DNA from 2 places in the Bacillus sp. GW823-FHT06A11 genome. Region 1 is predicted to be linked to the other one. Evidence: a T-box and tRNA genes for the amino acid it is inferred to sense, from the RefSeq annotation. Region 1 holds a T-box; the other holds one or more tRNA genes.
The links. The T-box of region 1 lies ahead of ileS (isoleucine--tRNA ligase). A T-box ahead of a tRNA ligase gene usually reads a tRNA of that ligase, here a tRNA-Ile.

Region 1 (9,365 bases):
TTACTTTAAATCTAAAGATACATTAATCGAATGTATTTTCACAGAATTATGTGCTGCGATGCAGTTTTCTTCCTTCTTCCATACAGAAGAGTTTACGAAAGAAAATTTTATTGAGAAATGCATTGAAATTGGATTCAAAATAATTGATGAACAGCAGAACGATCCTTATTTTAATCGTGTGTTGCAAGAATATGTATTACTATCTTCAAGAAATGATATGTACAAAGATCGATTACTAACTGTGCAAACAGAATATTTACAAGGGTTTGAATCACTCCTTACAAAAGCAAATGAGCTTCAATTGATTGAAAATAAAAATCTAGTTTCAAAAGCTCATATGTTAGCATTAGTGCTTGATAATGTCGGGAATTTTATGATGTTACATGTGGATATAGATTATAGACAAATATGGATGGAAGCTGTAAACAGTATTTTTGAAAGAAGGGATTGAATTGAATACTAAAAAACGAATTATCGGCTTAGACTTTGCTAGGGCCTTGGCGATGTTTGGTATGCTGCTTGTTAATTTTATGGTGATAACAGGTGCAGAAGGAAATGGTCCCCCATTTTTAATAACCTTCATGTCACTTTTTGAAGGTAGAGCTTCTGCCTTGTTTGTTATACTTGCTGGAATTGGAATATCTTTAATGACTAGATCCTCTATTGCTAGAAATGAAAAAATAAAAATTTCTAATAGCCGAAAGATCATATGGAAACGGGCACTATTCTTATTTATTTTAGGATTACTTTTATACGTAATGGAGTGGACTGGGGATATATTACACTACTATGGTGTTTACCTTTTCGTTGCTGCCTTACTCATTACAGTCCGAAAAAAAGCATTACTCTTCTTATCTATTATTATCCTACTCTTGGCACAATCTCTTCAGCTTACTTTCAATGCTTTCGAAGGTTGGGGAGGCCCTACTCCATTTATAAACTATGTAGACTTCTGGACAGTTAACGGTTTTCTTCGCAATTTATTCTTTAATGGTTATCACCCTTTTTTCCCATGGTTTTCATTCTTCTTAATCGGTATGATAATTGGCAGATTAGATCTTCATAATAAAAAGATTAGAGATAGGTTGCTCTTGCTCGGTATTACATTCACCATACTGATAGAACTTTTATCAAAAGGGCTCACGTACTACTTCATTCCACACATTGGCAAAGCAGCTGCTACATTTTTGTTTAATACAGGACCCATTTTACCAAATGTATTGTACATTTTATCTGCAACAGGATCTGCTATTGCTATATTAATACTTTGCCTCTATATCACTGAAAAATATGAAAATAATTGGTTTGTTACTTCCATTATACAAACAGGTCAATTAACATTAACTCATTATGTAAGTCATGTATTTATCGGGATCGGGACATTAATTCTATTCAATAGAATGGAACATCAAACACTACTTTTCGTTTTATTATTTACTACTGTATTTTTCATTTTCAGTATTTTGTTTAGCGTATTATGGAGAAAGAAATTTTCTAGAGGACCTATCGAATGGATTATGAGGAAATTAGCTAGTTAATTTACCTCCATACGAAAAAGGAAGTTGGAATCATTCCAACTTCCTTTTTTCTTTAATTAGCTGCACTTAATTTAATTCTAAATTTTGTTTCACCTAAAGAAAGTTCATCGTCTTCGTTCGTTAAGTGACCAAATGTAAATTGTTTAACGAGTAAGTTTTCTTCCAATAAATCTTTATGGTTCGTTAACGTTCGTTGTAGTTCTTCTTCTGTATCGAGAATAACATCGACTCGTAAATTAACTGGTAAATTCAACTGTTTACGATATTCTTGAACCGCACGAATGAATTCACGCGCTACTCCTTCTTGTAACAATTCTTCTGTTACATTCGTATCTAACATAACCGTATATTGTCCGTTAGTCGTGTTAGAGAATCCTGATTTTGCAACTTTCTCAACTAACACATCTTCAGCAGTTACAACTACTTCTTCTCCTGGTGTTGCTTCGTAAACTGCTCTTTCTGTTGATACAAAGTTTTGTACTTCTTCTTGTGATAATTGTTTTAGCCAACCATTCACTGCATTCACATTTTTACCGAATTTCGGCCCCGCTGTTTTAAAATTAAGCTTCAATTGATATGATGTGTATTTTGTTTCATCGAGTTCAACATGGAACGCTTTTACATTTAACTCATCCATAACGATATCACGATAAGATTCCCAATCCATATCATTCTCGTTATGCTCAAGTAATACAAGTTCTGCTAGCGGCTGTTTTACTTTTAAAGAATGCTGATTACGGTTACTTCTTCCAAGTTCAACAACTTGTAAAACAGCATCCATTTCCGCTTCTAATTTCGGCTGAAGTAGTGATTCATTTACAACTGGATAATCAGCTAAATGAACGCTACTTCCTTCTAAATTAAGATGAATGTCTTCCGCGACAAACGGTGTGAATGGTGCAATTAATTTACTAATTGTTACAAGTACTTCATGAAGTGTCTCATACGCAGCAGCTTTTTCAGCGTTCATACCAGATTCCCAGAAACGATTACGTGAGCGTCTTACATACCAGTTACTCACTTCATCTACTAGTACTGCAATTTCACGAGCTGCATTCGTAAATTGATAATCATCAAGTGCTGTTCTCACTTTTTTCGTTGTACTATGCAATCTTGATAATACCCATTCGTCTAATTTTGTAAGCTTTACATCATACGTTTCTTTCGGATTATACTCATCTAAATTTGCATATAAAACGTAGAAGCTATACACATTGACTAATGTATCTACAAATTTAGATTTCGCTTCCAGTACTGTTCTTTCAGAAAAACGCTTCGCATTCCACGGGGCACTATCAACAAGTAAAGCCCATCTTAGCGCATCTGCACCAAACTTATCTACTAAATCAACTGGGTCTAGTGCATTCCCTTTACTTTTAGACATTTTCTGTCCTTCTTCATCTAAAACATGCCCTAATGATAACACTCGTTTATACGGTACTTTTCCTGTATATAGTGCTGATACTGCTAATAAACTATAAAACCAGCCGCGTGTTTGATCAATTCCTTCAGCAATAACATCCGCTGGAAACTGCTCTTCAAATAACTCTTTATTTTCAAATGGGTAATGATATTGTGCAAATGGCATGGAACCACTATCAAACCAAACATCAATCACTTCTGGTGTACGATTCATTGTTCCTCCGCATTTCCCGCAGCAGACTTGCACTTCATCTACATACGGCTTATGCAATTCCAAATCTTCCGGTGTTTCTTTCGTACTATGCTTTCTTAATTCGGCAATGCTCTTCGGTGCGAACTGATGATTACAACTTTCACATTCCCACACGTTTAATGGTGTTCCCCAATATCTATTTCGACTAATATTCCAGTCCACCATATTTTCTAAAAACTTTCCAAAACGTCCATGTTTCATATGATCCGGATACCAAGTAACAGAATCATTATTTTGTAAAAATGTATCTTTAATTGCAGTTGTTCGGATTAACCAACTTTCTCCTGCATAATAAAGTAGTGGTGAATCACAACGCCAGCAATGCGGATAGCTATGTTCATATCTTTCTTTATGATACAGTAAACCTTCCTTCGCTAAATAACGAACGATATCCACATCACAATCTTTTACAAATTTCCCTTTTAAAAATGGTACTGCTTCTGTATACTCACCTTTTTCATCTACAACGTGCAAGAATGACAGTCCTTCACTTTGAACGATTCTATAATCGTCCTCTCCATATGCTGGAGCAATATGAACAAGTCCTGTACCACTATCCGCTGTTACAAAATCTGCTGCGATAACGCGGTAACCATTTGTAACTTCTTTCATCGGAAATGGTGCTGTATAAGATGTGTTTAATAATTCTTCGCCTTTATGAACAGATAATACTTCATAGTTTTCTTTTAATACTTCTTGTACACGTTCTTTCGCAACAATGTATACATGACCTTCTTGTTTTGCTTTAACGTATTCCATATTTGGATGTACAGCAAGCGCAACATTTGCTGGAAGTGTCCAAGGCGTTGTTGTCCAGCCTAAGAAATACTCATTTTCACTATCTTTCACTTTAAACTTCACTGTTGCACTTAAATCTTTTACTGTTTTATACCCTTGTGCCACCTCATGTGAGCTCAATGAAGTTTGGCAGCTTGGGCAGTATGGTGAAACTCTATGTCCTTTATATAACAATCCTTTTTCATGGATCGTCCCCAAAATATTCCATACACTTTCGATATATGGATTCTCTAAAGTTACATATGGATCATCCATATCTACCCAATAACCAATACTTTCAGTGAATTCACGCCACTGCTTTTCATATGTGAAAACACTCTCTTTACACTTTTGAATAAATGGTTCAATGCCATATTCTTCGATCTCATGTTTACCAGAAATACCAAGTTGCTTCTCAACACCTAGTTCTACAGGTAAACCGTGTGTATCCCATCCTGCTTTTCTTACTACTTTATAACCAGCCATCGTTTTATATCTTGCTACTAAATCTTTAATTGCCCGACCAAGTGCATGGCCGACGTGTGGTAAACCGTTCGCCGTTGGTGGCCCTTCATAAAATACGAAAGACTGTGCGCCTTCTCGATTCTGAATTGATTGTTCGAAAATATTTTGTTCGTTCCACTGTTTGCGAATTCGCATTTCTCTTCCTACAGCTGATTCTTTTACATCTACTTTTTCCATATACAATCACTCCTTTGAATATTTTAAAGCACACAAAAAACCCATCCCTATAAAGTAGGGACGGGTTTACCCGCGATACCACCCTAATTCTATTAGCTTTTTCACTAATAGCACTTAGCAACGTACTATCATACGTGTTCTTTGTAACGGTAGACATCCGTCCGGGCTTACTTACTTTCAGCCTCGGCTCCTCGGAGATGATTTTCAAATAACGTCTGCCCACCGGCTTTCAGCAATATACCGGCTCTCTGGAGAACAGTTCACTATTTTACTCTTTCTCGTCTTCAGATTTGTATACTTTATTAAAAGTTATTTTATGCCATTTGACAACTAATTGTCAACTAATTCAAAATATATGCTTATCCTTATCCCCTATTCTTATACAATTACTTTTCAAATTCTCGCAATGCTGCTAAATTTTCATCATCCTCAATAAGTTCAGCAAAAAATCCCGATTCATCCTCACGAAGGACAATTTCAAGCTCTTCCTTCGCCTCTTCATTTCTATTTAACTGTGCTAAATAACAAGCACGATCATATCTTGCTAACAAATCATTTGCATCCATTGTTAATACTTCATTTGCTATTTTTTCTGCCTTTAGTGTTTGGCCGGCACCATGATATGAAGACGCTAAAGAAAGGAGAATTGCTGTTTCATTTGGATGATGTATAGAAGCATTTTCTAATACATGAATTGCCTCTTCAAACCTTTCTTGACTTTGATACATTTCTCCTAAAGCAAGAAATGCTCTACTTACGAACGGTGTTTGCTCCGTTAATTGTAAGGTCATCTTTTCTGCTTTTCTTTCTTCCCCTGCTTTAAAGAATACTTGTGCTTGCAGAAGAAGTGTATCATAATCATCTGGTAGTTCTCGAACCATTTGCTTCGTTAATTCCAAAGCATCTCTTAACATATCTTCTTCCTCGCACTCAACGAAAAGATTTACAAGTTGCTTCGCTACTTCATAATCCCATCTATTTTCTAGTGACGTGTGCAGAATCTCTATTGCTTCTTTATTCATCTCTACATTCTCATAAAATAGCGCAAATCGCTGTGCTGCCATACTATTTTTCGGATTTAACTTTAAAGAGATTTCATATAAATCAATTATCATAGTAACCATTGAAATTTCTTTCGCACGATTTTTCATACGATAAAAAGCTCTCGTAATGATAGATCGTTTCGGCTGTTCATGCAGCTGGCGTTCAATCCATATTTCCGTAACCGCAGCTGCAGCATACATGAATGCTGTACTTCTTTCTGCTTTTTTCACCTTTAACGTATGAAGAAAATCTCGTATGTTAGACAATTTTTTATGTTGCTCTACTGCTTTTACATAAACATCAAATATACGTTCATTATCAAAATCTTTTTGTATTACTTTCATTGCAACTTCAATTGCTTTTACATTTCTTTTTTTCACTAATACTTTTGCATAATGATATAGAACTTCTATATGCTCACCATCTAATTGTAGCGCGTATTCAATCTGTGCTTGTTCTTTATCTATTTCATTCATCGCTCCGTACACATATGCAATCGCATCTAAACGCCATATTTCAGGTACTTCTTCCTCTAATTGTTCTAGTTCAGTCAGCAATTCTTCCTGAAGATTCATATCTACTGAAAGCTGTGCCAAATATTCCATATTAATATGCAACGGCTCTTCCTTCATCGCCTGAACCATATGACTTTGTTCTTTAGAACGGTTTTCTTCTTTTTCGTATATTTCCGCAAGCTGTAAATGTACACCTACGAAATTCCCATCAAGCTCTAAACATGTTTCATACGCTTGTTTTGCTTCCGTCAATTGCCCTAATGCCATAAGTGTTTCACCAATTCGGTAATACGGTAATGCCGTTTCCTTTTGTTCTATCGCCTTATTATATCTTTTCATCGCTTGGCCGTACTGTCCAATAGATTCATATAAAATACCTGCATAACAACCGTACTCACTTACTTCATTACTTTCTTTGTGTAACGTTCTTAAAAACGCTATACCTCGTTGTACAAATTCCGTTCCTTTAATTCGATTCACATATTCATCTAACGCACTTGCTACATTATAATCGCTTTTCTTTATACCATTTTCTAACTTAGATAGCGCTACTTTAAACCCTTCTTCATTTCCACCAAGTTCAAGTTCAGCATCCCATAAAACCATTCCTGCATTCATGAGGAAATCTTGGCTCTTTTCAATTTGCTTCTCAAGACCAAGAATGTATTCTTTTGCTTCCTTGTATTGTTCTCTTGCCATATACACTTGTGTAAGTCCGAAGTGAGAATAAACATCCTCATCGTTTTCTTCTAAAGCACGCTTATACAATACTTCTGCTTCTTCCAAGCTATCATTTTGAAAATGATAGTCACCTAATTTTACGTAAAGAGGTGCTTTATCATCACAATTCTCAATACCGTTTAATAAAATTTCTTTCGTACTTTCCTCATCCTTCAAATCAGATTCGTATATTTCCGAAAGTTTCGTATAAATGTAAGGTGCATTACTATCCAAATGAATCGCTACTTTAAGCCCTTTTATTGCTAAATATAATTTTCCTAGTTGATGTGCACATCTCGCTCGTTCATACCATACATGTGCTTCATATTTATACTCTTTTAACAAGTCATTAAAGATTTCATATGCTTCTTCATATCTTTCTAAATCTATTAATATTAAACCGTGATTCGTTAAAGTGAACCTTTCAGGACTGCGCTCTAACGCAACTTGAGAGTATTGCAATGCTTTTTCAGATTGATCAATATACATATAGGATAAAGCGAGAAAACTCCAAGCAATAGGCTGATCTGCGTCTAATTGTAACGATGAACGAAAGCTTGAAATTGCTTCTATATAACTTTCCTGCTCAAAAGCATATCTTCCATTTATCAAATGATATAATGCACGATTATTTTTCTTCTCAACGCTTGTCAGCATTTGCTCCGCTTTCTCTACTTCCTGAAGACGAATAAAACACTGTGCACCATGCAATTTAACAAAGTCCGAGTTCGGAAACTTTTCCATTAACTTATCGATACAATATAAAATAAATTCTTTATCTACTTCAACATCTAAGTGCTTTATCGTATATAGCCACGTATTTGGATTATCGCTCGTTTCTTTTAAAAATTGTACTAAGTTACTAATTCCCTCTTTGTCATGTTCATCTAAATGATCCGTAAGAGAAAAAATAGATTTAAAATAACGATTTTCTTCCTCACTTAGAAACGCTAGTTGCGCCTTCTTTTCTTTCGGAACAAACGTGATTGCTAAACAGCCTGTATAACGATATTTTTCTTGTAATTTACTATATTCTACAAGAACTGGTTCTATAAAGTTTGAATCTTGAACATAGAAAGCTTGCAATGTATCATCATATCCAGATAGAACTTGTACGTGTGAAGCATGCTCAATATCTATACTTAATAAAACAGGAATTCCTTCATCAATCAGTCTCTTATAATTCTCTTCATTCCCTTTAAAATAACGATATTCATAACCTAATTCTTCTAAATAAGAAACAGTATCTGAAAACTTCGATCCTGTCATATCAAAAATAAACTCTGCTATTTCATCTTGTGTACGTGTCTCTCCCCATATACGCAACATCATCTCTAAACTTGTCGGAACACAATAATTATCCTTTTGTACAATAGGAACTATCGGCAAGTGAACCTTTTTTCCATCCGGATTTTTTTCTAAATTATGATATAAAGATTCTTTTAAACTCTTTTCTTCTTTTAATAGCTTTTGTAAATCTGCAAATTTATTCATTTTGTACAGCGCTTCTGCACGTAAATGTACAAAGTAAGTGTTATAAGCATGATATGGCAGCTGAGTATTTATGTTATCTATTACCGCTAACATCTCTTCATATTGCTCTAAATCTAATAAATACTTTACCTTCTCAAAATGAAAATATGGTACTTGTGGGAACTTTACAATCGCATCATTAATTAACTGTATCGCACGTTTTTGTTCTCCTTTATTTGCATACAATTGTGATAATAAATAGGTAGATAACTCTTCACAATCTTCATGCTGCATGCCAGCAATAAATTGTTCTTCCGCTTTCTCCCATTCGCCTGTATGCATATAAACGTAGCCCCATTTATCAAACACTACGCGCGTACTGTACTCCTCTGCTTTTTGCATATACATTAGCGCTTCTTCATTTCTTTTCATTTCTAAAAGACATCGTACTAATGTAAAATATGTTTTCGCTAAAAAATCTGCATCTATTTCTTCTTTACTTAACTCTTCTAAAGAAGATTTTAACAACTGCTCTGCTTCAAGAATTTTCCGCTCATCAATTAACTCATCACAATATAAAGAGAGCGTTCTCATATTTGGGAATTTTTTATAAGCGTAACGAATGAGGAATGAACTGTATTGGTGCATAAGCCCTTCATCAGTAAGGCGAATTAATATATCGAACTCCTTATGCGAAGTAATATTGGCAAGCCAATTCTTCACATAGGATAAAGTATTCGTTTCTTTTATATATGCAATTTCATTATTTATTTCTTGTAATCCATCTACAAATCTCTTGTCTTTTAAACAAGTTTCTAACTGCTTAAAATCTAGCATGCATTCACCTCGAATTTATATTTATACTGCTACTTGCTTAGATTTTACACACCATATAGTATGTATTCAACTAAAATCTCTTAT
Region 2 (9,365 bases), on a different contig from region 1:
TTGATTCGCTGTGTTTTTTTTCTTTGTTTTGTATTTCTTTCAATCAAATGTTGTACAGAAAATGTAATTTGACTTTTGTCATTATGAGCCAAAGATGAAAACCCCTTTCCACCCTGACATTACCTTTTTATTTCTGTTAACATACGCAGCTGTTCATTGTATTTTTCTTTTCTTAATTTTACATACCCGACCTCTTCAGCGAGGTTACCAACATGCTGAATCATAAACTCAACATAGTTTGCTACATTCATTTTATTTCGGATAGATGCATTATTCACATAAGTAAGTAGCGGCCTAGATAACGGCTTATACTTCCCTGACTGAATGGTCTCTTTCGTCGGAAATACACCATTCACTTTTATTGCTTTCACCTTATCTCGATTAGCCATATAATAAGCATATCCTACAAAAGCAATGGCATGTTTATCATTCATTACCCCTTGCATAATAACTTGATCATCTTCAGACAAAGAGACTTTTTTTACAATGCGATGATTTTGTAAGATGACATTTTGAAAATAATCATAAGTACCAGAGTCTACGCCTGGTGCATAAAACTTCACTTGTTCACGTGGCCATGTTGAATGAATTTGTGACCATCGCTTCTCTCTTCCATCTTCACTCCACAGTAAACGTAACTCGTCTACTGACATATCGTCTACCCATGTATTGTGCCGATTCACAACAATTGTAAGACCATCGTTAGCGACCTCAAAAGGTGTGAACTGAATAGAGTTTTTCTTCATCTCATTTTTCTCGACTTGTTTCATTACTCTCGAAGCATTATTTATATCTACTTCTCCTTTACTGAAACGATTAAATCCTCCTCCAGTTCCAGAAACACTGATGGAAATTTTCACGTCTGGATGCACCTTTGTATATTCCTCCGCTACTGCTTCTATAATAGGAAAAACCGTTGAGGATCCATCAACTCTCACTTCTCCCATATCATTTAAAGCAAATGCAGTAGACATTTCAAAACAGAGGAACCATATCGATAGTACGAAAATTATAATCGGTGTACGCATCCATTTCACGTGTTCTTCCTCCTAGAAGTAACCGGAAATAACAGGATTACAGATATAAGAATACTGCTAAACTATTAATTCGGTTTTAATTGTTTGTAAAAGTTTTGTAAAGTTCCACATAAATCAACATACGGTACAATTTTAATTCAGTAGTAGCTATTCATTTCCTCTGATGATTCCCCTATAAAATATTTATCCCCTATCCCACCATATACAAGTATCATTTATACGGCCGCGTTTTTTTCAATGTTGTATACTTGTCCACATTTATTACACGATATGCATAAACCATAAAAAAAAGCACACTATCTTTTCAGATAGTGTGCTTTTTTACAACTTTTTTATTCATCATCTTGCTCTTTATTTTTATTGTCTTTATCATCTTTTGGAGCTTCACCATTTACTTCTTTGTTTTTCAAATCAAAGTAAGCGTCCATAATTTCACGACCAATATATCCATTAATACCAGTCTTATCATCATGTACCCACGGAACGACAACAGAGAATGCTACTTCTGGATCTTCAAGTGGCGCATAACCTACTAATGTTAAGTTATATGTTTCCACACGTTCACCGTTTGCCTTTCTACCAATCTCTTTATCTCCGCCATACACAGTTTGCGCGGTACCTGTCTTCCCTGCCGCTTTATATTTTGCACCTGTAAAGTATTTTGTAGCTGTACCACCTGAATCATTATACACTTGTCTAAATCCTTCTTGAACACGTTTAATTTGCGATTCTGGCATATCAACACGATTTAATACTTTCGGTTCCATAGATTGAACAACTTTCCCAACTTCATCCGGTTTCACTGCCGGTTGACGAATTTCTTTTACAACTTGTGGTTGCATACGATATCCGCCATTGGCAATCGTCGAAATATATTGCGCTAATTGAAGCGGTGTATACGTATCATACTGTCCAATTGATAAATCTAGTAAGAAACCTGGTTGACTACTTCTACCCATCTGACCAGCAGATTCATTCGGTAAATCAATTCCTGTTTTTACACCAAGTCCAAACTGTCCGAAATAATAACGCATCGTATCAAATGCTTTTTGAGGTATATCTAACGTACCACCTCTCACATACTGAACACCGGCGATATTCATCGCTGTTTTAAACATATAAACGTTAGAAGACATTTTTAAAGCTGTAAGATCATTAATGTATCCCATCGTTTTCCAAGACGACTTCGTAGGTGTACCTTTTAATTTAATTGGTTCATCCAATTGCACCGATCCTGGTTGAATCGCACCAGTTTGATATCCAGTAAGTACTGTTGCACCTTTTACAGTTGATCCCATCGGATAAGAACTTGTCATGGTACCTAATGCAAAGTCATTTACTTTCGTTTGACCATCTTCGTTAACTAATTGTTTCCCCGCCATAGATAAAACTTCGCCATTTTTTGGGTTCATCATTACAACGAATGCGCGATCTAAAAGAGGTTCGCTTCCTTTAAACCTCATTAAATTCTTCGCAAGAATATCTTCCACGCGCTTTTGTAATTCCATATCAATTGTTAAGTTCAGGTCATTACCACTTTGTCCTTTTGATACATTAATCGTTTCTAAAATATTACCGTTTTTATCTGTAACATTTCTAACTTCTGCTTTCGTACCGTGTAGGCTATCTTCATACTGTTGCTCAAGATAACTTTTTCCTACTCGGTCATTTCGATTATAATCACGAACAAGATAGTAATCTAGTCTTTCTCTAGGTAAGCCTTCATCAGATGTCGACACCCCACCAAGTACACTTCGGAATAAATCATCGTACGTATATTTTCGATCCCAATCAACATTCGTATCTACACCTGGTAATACTGCTAAGTTTTCACTAATAATCGAATATTCCTTTTCTGTAGCATCCTTTTTAATAACTTGAGGTGTCATTGCATATCCGCCATCCATCTTACTCTTAATCGCTAGTATTTCTAGATCTTTTGCGGATAATTGATTAACCTCTTCTTCTGTTACACGACTTCGCTGGCGCTCGTCTAATTCTTTATCATCAATTTTTTTATCTTTAAACTCTTGACGATCTTTATTCGTAATTTTTTCTTTAGCTTCCTCTTTATGCATAGCAAGCCAATAATCCTTTTTATCGCGATCCGTTAATTTATCTGTCGGTACTTCAATCAAATCTGCTAGCTTTTTCGCTGTTTCTAAGCGATCTTCTGCAGTTGATCCTTTCATTTTTGTAAATGTAATAGTACGAATGGCTACATTATCTACTACAGCTCGCCCATAACGGTCAAATATTTTCCCACGCGGTACAGGATTACTTATCGTTGAGTTTTCTTTCTTCTCCACTTCATTCTTATATTCTTCACCACGAACAATTTGTACATATCCGAGCCTTACAATAACCGCGGAGAACATTAAAAACACGCAGAAAAACAGCACGTTTAACCGAAAAGGAACGTGGGTCTTTTTCTTATTTTGCTTCTGTTTCTTGCTCATACAAACCCCCTCTACCAACAGCTATGTAATGTGAAAGGGACACCTTCATACAGGTGTCCTCACTGCTGTCTTACATCTTTTTCTATTCTAGCATAAAACAAACGAGAAGTTAACCTTCTGGTTCAGTTTGGTTTTGCGCGTTCCCTTGCGTTACAACACTTGCTTTACTCGCATTTCCCTCATCATATTTGACATTTTTAACTGCAAAATAAATAAGAAAATGTCCAGCACCTAAAATACATAATAAGTAAGGTAAACTTTTTTCAGGTGGAAAGAATAGTACAGCACATAAAAAACTTAAAATGGAACAGATTCTTCCGGCGTTTAGCCACAGCTCCCGAACAACGACATATTCCACACGCCATTCTCTCGCATTTTTCGCTCTACCAATTACGTCATATGTCATTGATCCGTACGGAACAAGTAAAATAGGATATGCAATTGCAATACATGCCGCATAAATAAGTAATTTCGTGTATGTAACATTGAAAATAACTAAAAAGACGACAGCATATAAAATAATGCCTCCAAGTAAAATTGCTTTTTTTCGCCACTCCTTCTTTAACATACGAGCAACTAAGTAATAACATACAAAGGATACAGCAGAGTTCACTAAACTGTATTTCCCTAATGCAAACTCACTATTAGTTGCTAAATAAACATATACTGAAATGACAAAAATAAACGTTCCTTCTCTCAATCCTTGGAAAAAATGAGCTCGTGTAATCTTTCCCCAATTTTTATCAATCCGTCGTTCTTTCAATACTTGCACGATTTCATAACGCCCTTCACATTCTCTTTTAGATAAAAAGAAGCTTAAGACGACAGCAATTGCAAATAGAACTAATGAAAGAAAGAATATAACAGTATAACCACTCCATTTCTCCATACGTGAAATTGTGTATCCTGCTGCTATTGGTCCGATCATCCCAGAGAAGGATGTAAGAAGTCCAAGAAACCCATTAAAGAAATCTCTTGTTTCTGGTTCTGTAATTTCAAATGTCAATAAGTTAAAAGCCAACCAGTAAAAACCGTATCCTACTCCTAAAAGAGCCCCCATTAATAAAATATACTGAGAAGCACTTTTCCCCGCTACTAAGACAACAATAAAAAAAATTGCGAGCGTTCCTACTCCTATTCGTAATAAAATCGAGCGATCGATACGTTTCGCTAATTTTCCCCCTACAAGAAATGTGAGAGGCTGTAATATAACGCTGGCCAAATTATACAAGCCAAGATTCACATAATTTTGTGTTTGTTTCCATAAATAAATATTTACAAACGTATTCGATAAAGAAATTGCGAGCGTGTATAAACCTCCTATAAGGAGCAATAACACTAAATCCCGATTCACTTCAACGTCACCAATTATATGTTTCCACTTCATACACAACTCTCCTTTACTTCATGTTCTAGTCTTCCAAAGACAAGCTCAATTATGTAAAAGGAAAGCATAGAAAAAAGCTAGGGGTTCTCCCCTAGCTTTTTTCTATATTTATTACAATTATTTTGCTTCTTGGTAACGTTTTTCAGCAGCGTTCCAATCTACAACGTTCCAGAATGCACCGATGTAGTCTGGACGACGGTTTTGGTAGTTTAAGTAGTAAGCATGCTCCCAAACATCTAAACCGATAACTGGCGTTTTACCTTCAGTTAAAGGAGAATCTTGGTTTGGAGTGCTTGTTACTTCTAGCTCACCATTGTTTACTACTAACCAAGCCCAACCAGAACCGAAGCGAGTTGCGCCAGCTTTTGCGAATTCTTCTTTGAATGCATCGAAGCTACCGAATTTTGCTTCAATTGCAGTTGCAAGTTCACCTACAGGTTGTCCTCCGCCGTTTGGAGATAGGATTGTCCAGAAGAATGTATGGTTAGCATGTCCGCCACCATTGTTACGTACTGCTGTACGGATTGCTTCTGGTACTTCGTTTAAGTTTGTAACTAATTCTTCTACGCTTTTGTCAGCTAATTCTGCATGACCTTCTAAAGCAGCGTTTAAGTTTGTAATGTACGTGTTGTGATGTTTTGTATGATGGATGTTCATTGTTTCTTTGTCAAAGTGAGGCTCTAAAGCATCATACGCATAAGGTAAATTTGGTAATTCGTGTTTTGCCATTGTTATATTCCTCCCAGTTTATGTATTGCCACTTAAGTGACATACAACTTCATTCTACCCTAATTGCCATAGGGTGCAAACAAATAAATCACATTGTCTTGCTATCATTAAAGTAGCAAAATTCCCACTTCTTTTCAATTAAAATGCTCATATATTCCGTAAAAAAAGCTTCCTTCTACAAGGAAGCTTCCTGCTAACATAATAAACATGCGAAATGGATATGGACCCTGTAGGACTCGAACCTACGACCGGACGGTTATGAGCCGTCTGCTCTAACCAGCTGAGCTAAGGGTCCACAATTATGTATGTAACAACATATCAAATAAAGGAATTCCTATCGGATATGCCCTTTAAGAAATGTAAGATAAATTTACCATATAGAAAAGAAAAGTGTCAATTGTATTTTTCTTATTTAAAAGAAGAAAGTTAATAAAAAGAAATTTAGTTATCTCCACTATATGTAAATATAATATATCTTGAGATTCTCTAGATTCCTACGTTACAATGATTTTATACATACATAAAGGAAGTGAATCTATGTCCATATTTACCCAATTCGTAAAAAGCATATACTCGCCTAAAGATATGGCGCTATTCCGTTTTCAAAAAATCGGTAAAACCATTTTGTATATTATGCTACTTTGCTTAATTACTACTATTCCAAGAACTTTTTTGTACGGTAGTTTTATCCAAGATGGTGTAGGCATGGTAAATCAAGTCATCGATAAAGATTTACCTGATTTTAAAATTGAAAATGGCGAACTAAAAGCCGATATTGATCAGCCTATTGAAAAAGAAGAAGGAAATGCACTTTTCGTATTTGATCCAAATTCAACAGACCTAGAAAAATATCAAAATAAAACAGGTTTATTTGTTTTAAAAGATAAAGTAGTCTCTATGGGAAATGGTCAAACACAAACGTATTCTTATAACGATTTGTTAGGTGCATCTATTGAGAAAAAAGATCTACAAGAATTTATTTCTTTATTCGATAATATTTATCCAATTTTATTATTTGTTATTGGATTCTTAGTGTACCTATTCCAATTATTCATCACTTTTGTAGGCGTGACTTTACTTGCGTTCATCGGTTCTGCTATGAGCGGTCAACGTAAACTATCCTATAAACAAGTTTGGACACTAACTGCATACAGCTACACAATCCCAACCATTTTCTTCATGATTATGGATTTATTCAAAATCGTCGTACCTGGGGCAACATTCATTTATATCGCTGTTGTTTTAATCGTTCTATACTTAACGATTAAAGAGGTACCCCAACCGAAAGAAAAATAAAAAAATGCCTAAATAGGCATTTTTTTTTTGGACAAGCATATATTCCTAGCAAAGGAGTGAAGAATATGAAGAGGTTAGGTATATTCCTATTCGTGCTTGTTCTCGGTTATATATTTTATTACGATATAAAAATCGGTACTTTACCGATGTTAAGTTCATATAAAAAAACAACTGCTGCCCAAACGATTAAAAAAGAAAACACAGACAGCCAACAAAATAAAGAGAATAAAACAGAAAAAGAAACGGATACATCTTATAAAACAATTGAAGTAAAAACTGGCGAGACAGTTCTTTCTATTACAGAACAAATTAACAAGAAAAAAATTCCTTCCATAGAAAAAGTCATTGACGACTTTAAACAATTAAACAAAAGTACATCTGCTACAAAAATACAAATTGGAAAGTCTTATAAATTCCCGTTATATCAATAAGCCATCACTTAATCCTTGTCAATTACATAAAGGCGCTGATACAATAGTAAAAGTGAAACCGAGCACTTCGGTTTCTATAGCCCTATATCACGTATACTATTATTGATATGAGGGACTAAATAAGAAACTTCTTTTATAAGGAGAGCGATCTATTCGTGAATGAAATGACTCATCGTACAAAAACACGTCCAGTTAAAGTCGGTAATTTAACAATCGGCGGTAATAATGAATTAATTATACAAAGTATGACAACAACAAAAACACATGATGTTGAAGCAACAGTTGCTGAAATCAAGCGTTTAGAAGAAGCTGGCTGTCAAGTCGTCCGTGTTGCCGTTCCAGATGAACGCGCAGCAGATGCTATTGCTGATATAAAAAAACAAATCAACATTCCACTTGTTGCTGATATTCATTTTGATTATCGCCTTGCTTTAAAAGCAATTGAAGGTGGCATCGATAAAGTACGTATCAATCCAGGTAATATTGGTCGTCGCCATAAAGTAGAAGCTGTTGTAAATGCAGCAAAAGAGCGCGGTATTCCAATCCGTATTGGTGTAAACGCTGGTTCATTAGAGCGTCACATTTTAGAAAAATACGGGTACCCAACTGCAGATGGTATGGTTGAGAGCGCGCTACATCATATTAAAATTTTAGAGGACTTAGATTTCCACGATATTATCGTATCTATGAAAGCCTCTGATGTTAACTTAGCAATCGAAGCATACGAGAAAGCTGCTCGCGCTTTTGATTACCCATTACATTTAGGTATTACAGAATCTGGAACATTGTTTGCTGGAACTGTAAAAAGTGCCGCTGGTCTTGGAGCAATCTTAAGTAAAGGCATCGGAAATACACTACGTATTTCATTAAGTGCTGATCCAGTTGAAGAAGTAAAAGTTGCTCGTGAATTATTAAAATCATTCGGTCTTGCTTCTAACGCAGCGACACTTATCTCTTGTCCAACTTGTGGTCGTATTGAAATCGATTTAATTAGCATCGCTAACGAAGTGGAAGAATACATCTCTACACTTCAAGTACCAATTAAAGTTGCAGTACTTGGTTGCGCTGTAAATGGTCCTGGTGAAGCTCGTGAAGCTGATATCGGTATTGCTGGTGCACGTGGAGAGGGATTATTATTCCGTAAAGGGCAAGTCGTTCGTAAAGTACCAGAAGAAACAATGGTAGAAGAACTGAAAAAAGAAATCGACGTAATCGCTGCTGAAATGGCTGCTGAACGAGAAAAAGAAAAAGAAAAAGAGACACAAGAACAATAAAAAGAAGGTTGCCACAATATTTGTGAGCAACCTTCTTTTCTACGTAAAAAAGCTCGTCAGTTATATAACCGACGAGCTTTTACTTTGCACATTTTGGACAACGACCATATATTTCAAACTTATGACCCGTTACTTCATAACCAGTAAAATCTTTATTCATAAAATCCATTGGGCAGGAAGTAATCTCTTTCGTCCCCCCACAATCCAAACAAATAAAATGATGATGATGTTCCATAATAGAACAAGTGAAACGAAAATGTTTTTCACCATTTAATTCCGTTTGTTCTAAAACACCAATCTCAGCAAAAACTGTTAAGTTACGATAAATCGTATCAAAACTAAGCCCTGGATAATCGTCTTTCATATGCTCTAAAACGTCTTTCGCAGTTAAATAACGATTATGTGCTGCAAATAATCTGAGCATCTCTTCTCTTTTTCCAGTATGTTTGTATCCTTTTTCCTTCATTAGGCGTAAAGCTTCTGTTAGATTCATACCTATCCCTACTTTATGCAGTTTTTTTCTTCTTCCATAAAATCGCACCGATTAAAATAAGAACTGCTATCATAACAATTGTACCACCTGGTGCTAGATCAAGTTGATACGAAGCAAACATTCCACCAATTACTGCAATTTCACCAAATAAAATGGAAAAGAAAATTGTTTGTTTAAATCCTTTAGCAATACGAATACTTGCTGCAACTGGTAACGTCATTAATGATGATACGAGAAGAACCCCTACTACACGCATTGA

Region 2: it encodes a tRNA-Ile, which carries the amino acid that the T-box ahead of ileS (isoleucine--tRNA ligase) is inferred to sense. The anticodon was not compared.

The regions. Positions count from the first base shown of each region.
Region 1 is NZ_JBXAHS010000001.1:393,974-403,338, forward strand. Features, by position in the region: gene AC1Q8L_RS01780 (TetR/AcrR family transcriptional regulator) at 1-451, shown strand, start outside; gene AC1Q8L_RS01785 (DUF418 domain-containing protein) at 453-1,538, shown strand; gene ileS (isoleucine--tRNA ligase) at 1,591-4,692, opposite strand; T-box leader at 4,746-4,986, opposite strand; gene AC1Q8L_RS01795 (bacteriocin-processing peptidase family protein) at 5,079-9,281, opposite strand.
Region 2 is NZ_JBXAHS010000002.1:512,146-521,510, reverse strand. Features, by position in the region: gene pstC (phosphate ABC transporter permease subunit PstC) at 1-92, opposite strand, end outside; gene AC1Q8L_RS11170 (PstS family phosphate ABC transporter substrate-binding protein) at 120-1,028, opposite strand; gene AC1Q8L_RS11165 (peptidoglycan D,D-transpeptidase FtsI family protein) at 1,370-3,496, opposite strand; gene AC1Q8L_RS11160 (MFS transporter) at 3,606-4,883, opposite strand; gene sodA (superoxide dismutase [Mn]) at 5,001-5,612, opposite strand; tRNA gene AC1Q8L_RS11150 (tRNA-Ile) at 5,834-5,907, opposite strand; gene yqgB (protein YqgB) at 6,150-6,908, shown strand; gene yqfZ (protein YqfZ) at 6,974-7,339, shown strand; gene ispG (flavodoxin-dependent (E)-4-hydroxy-3-methylbut-2-enyl-diphosphate synthase) at 7,504-8,613, shown strand; gene AC1Q8L_RS11130 (Fur family transcriptional regulator) at 8,693-9,106, opposite strand; gene AC1Q8L_RS11125 (metal ABC transporter permease) at 9,120-9,365, opposite strand, start outside.